DNA from 2 places in the Flavobacterium sp. GP15 genome. Region 2 is predicted to be linked to the other one. Evidence: riboswitches for the same ligand, from Rfam matches in the RefSeq annotation. Region 2 holds a riboswitch; the other holds the start of a gene.
What was found. Region 2 has a riboswitch for cobalamin ahead of H2650_RS00045 (TonB-dependent siderophore receptor). Riboswitches for the same ligand answer to the same signal wherever they lie in the genome.
Positions count from the first base shown of each region.

Region 1: it holds a riboswitch for cobalamin, as region 2 does, so the genes downstream of both, H2650_RS12685 (TonB-dependent siderophore receptor) here and H2650_RS00045 (TonB-dependent siderophore receptor) in region 2, are expected to answer to the same signal.

Region 1 is NZ_JACFTC010000006.1:115,273-117,692, forward strand. Features, by position in the region: gene H2650_RS12675 (adenosylcobinamide-GDP ribazoletransferase) at 1-298, shown strand, start outside; gene cobC (alpha-ribazole phosphatase) at 283-804, shown strand; cobalamin riboswitch at 904-1,167, shown strand; gene H2650_RS12685 (TonB-dependent siderophore receptor) at 1,197-2,420, shown strand, end outside.
Region 2 is NZ_JACFTC010000001.1:6,174-8,593, reverse strand. Features, by position in the region: gene H2650_RS00045 (TonB-dependent siderophore receptor) at 1-1,161, opposite strand, end outside; cobalamin riboswitch at 1,259-1,488, opposite strand; gene H2650_RS00040 (pseudouridine synthase) at 1,742-2,420, opposite strand, start outside.

The sequences.
Region 1 (2,420 bases), on a different contig from region 2:
TACTCATGAATATTCGCGAGAGGATGCTACAAGTAAAAGCAAACCTATAGCACAAAATTATACTTGGCGTGAAGTGGTAGGTGCTTTCTTTTTTGGTTTATTACCACTTATTCTATTAGCTTATTTTCAATGGCAATTCTTATTGGTTTTAGTTCCTATTTTCATCACTCGTTTTTTCATGGCGCGTTATTTTCAAAAATGGATTGATGGCTATACAGGAGATTGTCTTGGAGCCACCCAACAAGTTTGTGAAGTAGTATTTTATATTTCAATTATTGTCTTATGGAAGTTTATTTAGTACGCCACACCGAAACGGTTTGTGAAAAAGGAATTTGTTATGGGCAATCCGATGTTCATATTTTAGAACCGTATTTAGAATTATTCGAATCAATAAAAAATCAAATTCCAGCCGGTGCAGTTGTCTATTCTAGTCCGCTGTTTCGTTGTACGGAATTGGCTAAATACCTTTCGAATGTTATAATTACAGATGATCGATTGATGGAAATGAATTTTGGGGATTGGGAAATGAAAAATTGGGATGCTATTCCTCCAGATAATTTTGCACCCTGGATGAACGATTTTGTCAATGTAACTGTTCCAAACGGAGAATCTTTTGTGGATTTATACAATCGGGTTAATGATTTTTTAGAAAAAGAACTTCAAAGAAAATACAATGCACCAGTTGTTATTGTTACCCATGCGGGTGTTATTAGAAGTATTCTTTGTAAAATAGCTAGTTTACCACTAAAAGAGGCGTTTAATAACAAAGTTAGTTTTGGTGATGTGATAAAAATAGAATTGTAATTTACTGAAAATCAGTAATTAACAATATAACCTTTAGTTTCATTTAAATAACCAGTCAATAGTTTCTACAAATTTGTTTTAAAACTGAATTAAATTTTACCTTTGTTGCCGTATTAAGGTTGTGTATTTGCTTTTTGTGAAACACATTAAAAGGGAATCAAGTGATTGAAGATTAGCGATTTTAGATTTCAGAATTATTCTGTAATCAAAAAATTGCAATCATAAAATAAAAATCTTGAGCTGTTCCCGCAACTGTAAGCTATAAAGCTTGTTGTTATCTACAAACCACTGTTCGCTTGTGCGAATGGGAAGGTAAACAACAAGACGCAAGCCAGGAGACCTGCCTTTTTTCATAACTAATATCGAACTTTCGGGAAAAAGGTTCAGGAATTATGGCAACTAAAAAATTTCGTTTACTTTCTATTATAATGTTGAGCCAATTCCTTTTGGCTCAAAATAAAACGGCAATACCTCTCAACGAAGTAGTGGTTTCTGATACGCAACTTAAAAACTTTTCAAGTTCCCAGTCCGTTTTAAAATTGAACGATTCTATTATTAGTAAAAATCAATCTTCATTAACCTCTCTTTTAAATTATAATTCAGTTATTTATTTCAAAGAAAATGGTTTAGGAATGGTTTCATCGCCATCTTTTCGAGGAACAACTGCGCAACAAACTGCCGTGGTCTGGAATGGTATTAATATTAATTCTCAGTTATTAGGTCAAACAGATTTTAACACTGTGTCTACAAGAGGCTATAATTCAATTGATGTAAAAGCGGGCGGAGGTAGTGTTGTTTATGGCAGTGGTGCAATAGGAGGCACAATTCACTTAAATAATGATTTGAAATTTAGAAACACTTTCAAAAATAACTTAGAAGTATATTATGGTGATTTTAATACACTAAGCACTATTTATGCGGTTACCGCAGCAACAAACCAATGGAGTACTAATGCTAGTTTTACCAGAAATAGTTCTGATAATGATTATAAATTTATTGGAAAACAAGGTAAAAATAGTAACGGAGAGTTCTATAATACTAATTTTAGCACTGCCATTGGTTATAAGTTGGATGCTAAAAATACCATTAAATTGTACAGTGAGAGTTATGATGGGGAACGTCATTTTTCTATAACCTCACCAAATGCTACTAAAACAAAATACCAAGATTTTAATACCAGAAATTTATTGGCGTGGACTAGTATTTTTGGCAAATCAGTTTCTAATATGAAACTCGCCTACATTACAGAGCATTATAAGTATTTTGATGATATCGAAGAGGAAGACTTTACTTCCGGAGGAGTAAAAAGTTTTATTGCAAAATATGATTTTGTATATGTATTTTCTTCTAAAATAAATTTAAATACGCTACTCGATTACAATAAAAGTAACGCATTTGGATCTGGAGTCGGTAATAATAGTAGACAAGTAGGAGGTATTAGTGTTTTAATTAAACAATACATTACTGAGAAATGGAATTATGAATTGAGTGCTCGAAAAGAGATTTCGGATGTTTATAAAAGTCCTTTGCTTTTTTCAGCGGGTACAACTATCGATTTCTCTTCTCTTTACCAGTTTAAGTTTAATATTTCTCGCAATTTTAGGGTGCCTACTTTT
Region 2 (2,420 bases):
GAAACGATATAAATTAGCCTCTAAAGTGTTAATTGAAAAATCAGTTGCTAGCGCTATTTTCCACCATTTATTTATCTTGTACAGATTTACAATTGAGGCATAAAATTCATTTTGATAGTATTTGTTGTCTAGAGCACCTTCTAGCGTTTTGTAATCTGGATCCAGATAACGACTAAAGTCTTTGCTAAATTTCACATTGGCTAGTAAATCATATGCATCCGAAAATGAGTTTTGATAAGAGCCGTGAATAAAAAAGTTACTATCCCATTGTCTCTGAATATGGTCGTAGTTATTAGCTACAATCGCCCCAGGTAATCCTCGTTCTGAATTATAAAAGTAGGCTTTCAAGCTTGCTTTTGCTGTTTCGCTAATCTTTGAGTTGAATGAAATTTCTCCTCTAAAGGCCGCAACGTCGCCATTTTGTCTTACAGCTGTTGTGTCATAACCGGCTTTTTTTTGATAACGGTATTTATAATGTCCGTCTGCTTTTGTCCATTCTACGCTCGTAGTAAAAGAGGTTTTTTGAGAAAGCTTTTGTTCTAGTAGTAGGGAAGGGTTAAAAAGTCCAAACGAGCCTGTTTTTAATGCAGTACGCACATTTGTATTTTTATCCTTTTTAAATTCTGGTGTTTTCGATCTAAGAAAGAGTGTGTTAGAGGCAAAAAAACCTCTCGCTGGTTGAAAAATAGAGGATTTTTGGCCGTTATATAATTCTATGGCTTCTATATTATCAAGGGAATATTTACCCAAATCTACTTGTCCATTTTGCGCATTACCTACTGTCATTCCATCATAAAAAACCGCTGTATGTGCACTCCCTAAACTGCGAACATTGATTGTTTTTAATCCGCCAATACCGCCGTAATCTTTAAGTTGAACACCGGAAAAATATCGAATAGCATCAGCAACAGAAAGGCTATTTAGTTTTTCTAATTGCTTGCCAGATAAAATTTGAACTGGCATAGGCGATTCGATTTTAAATTCTCGCTTATTTAAATACAGTATCACCTCACTCAAAGGATGTGGTTTTAAAGAATCAGATTCTTTTTTAGGTACAGGAAGATTATTTTGTGCAACGACTGGATTTGAAAATATAATCCATACGAACAACAATAATCCACCATGTAACAGACGATACAATCTTAATTTACATAAGTGCATAACAATGTGGCTATTTAAAAAAAATAGATGTAATTGAATTCATTAAAATCAAATATGATTCTGAATTTTTGTGTTTGAAAGCTCTGGTCCGCGAAAGCTTCAATGTATTTGCAGTGGTAGGTCTCCTGACTTGTTCCCATTTTGAACCGCCTTCCCATTATATCATGCAGATAAAACAGTGGCAAAAGTTAAGATTTACTAATAAAAGAAATCTGTCAAAATGTTGCATGGAACTTACAGTAACGGGCTTGTTCAGGATTTACACCTGATTCCCTCTTAGTTAGCTATACCGAAAAGTATAGGTAAACCATTGCGAAGGCAAAAGTAGATAAACTTTTCTTACTTATCAGCCTGTTTCGTTTTAAATTAAATAATGATTGTTGTTCTCTTCTGTATATTTTTTAGAAAAATGTAATACTACAGATTATTTTGAGGAATTGCATGGAATAAAAAAGACGCTATTTATAAGTTACTTTTTTTAATTTTTGGGGAATAGATATTGAATCGGTTTTCAGTAATAATAGTATTTTGGCGTGAGTTTTAAACAATACAATATGAAAAACATTTAAAAATTATGATTCTATTGATACTGACTTAAATCTAGATTTAAAATGGTTCCTACTCTACTAAACTCTTCATTAATCTTGGCATTCAAGATAATTTGTTCGTTTTTTATGGGATGATTAAAAATTAACTGATGTGCATGAAGCATCATTCCTTTTAGTTCATAATTCTCCAACCATAATTTATTCTGTTTATTACAACCATGAGGACGACTTCCTAAAATGGGATGAAAAATATGCTTGAAATGTTTTCGCAATTGATGCATGCGTCCCGTTTCTGGAATCGCTTCTACCAAACAATAGCGTGAAGTTGGTTTGTTATTAAATTCTAAAGTAATTTCAGTATTTTGTAAACGATGAAAATAGGTTACTGCATTTTGTGTAATGTCATCGTCGTTGGTTAAGTCATAATCAATCGTTAGTTCTTCAGGTGACCAACCGCGTAAAATGGCTAAATATTTTTTTTCGACTTCACGCGTGGCAAAACTATCATTCATAATTTTTAAAACTTCCTTATCTAAAGCAAATAACAAGACACCAGATGTTTTGCGGTCTAAACGATGAATAGGATATACGTGTTGCCCTCCAATTTGATTTCTCAATTCTTGAATGGCGTACACTTTAGCATCGCGTGCATAAAATGATTTGTGAACCAGCAATCCACTGGGTTTATTAATGGCTATAATATATTCATCT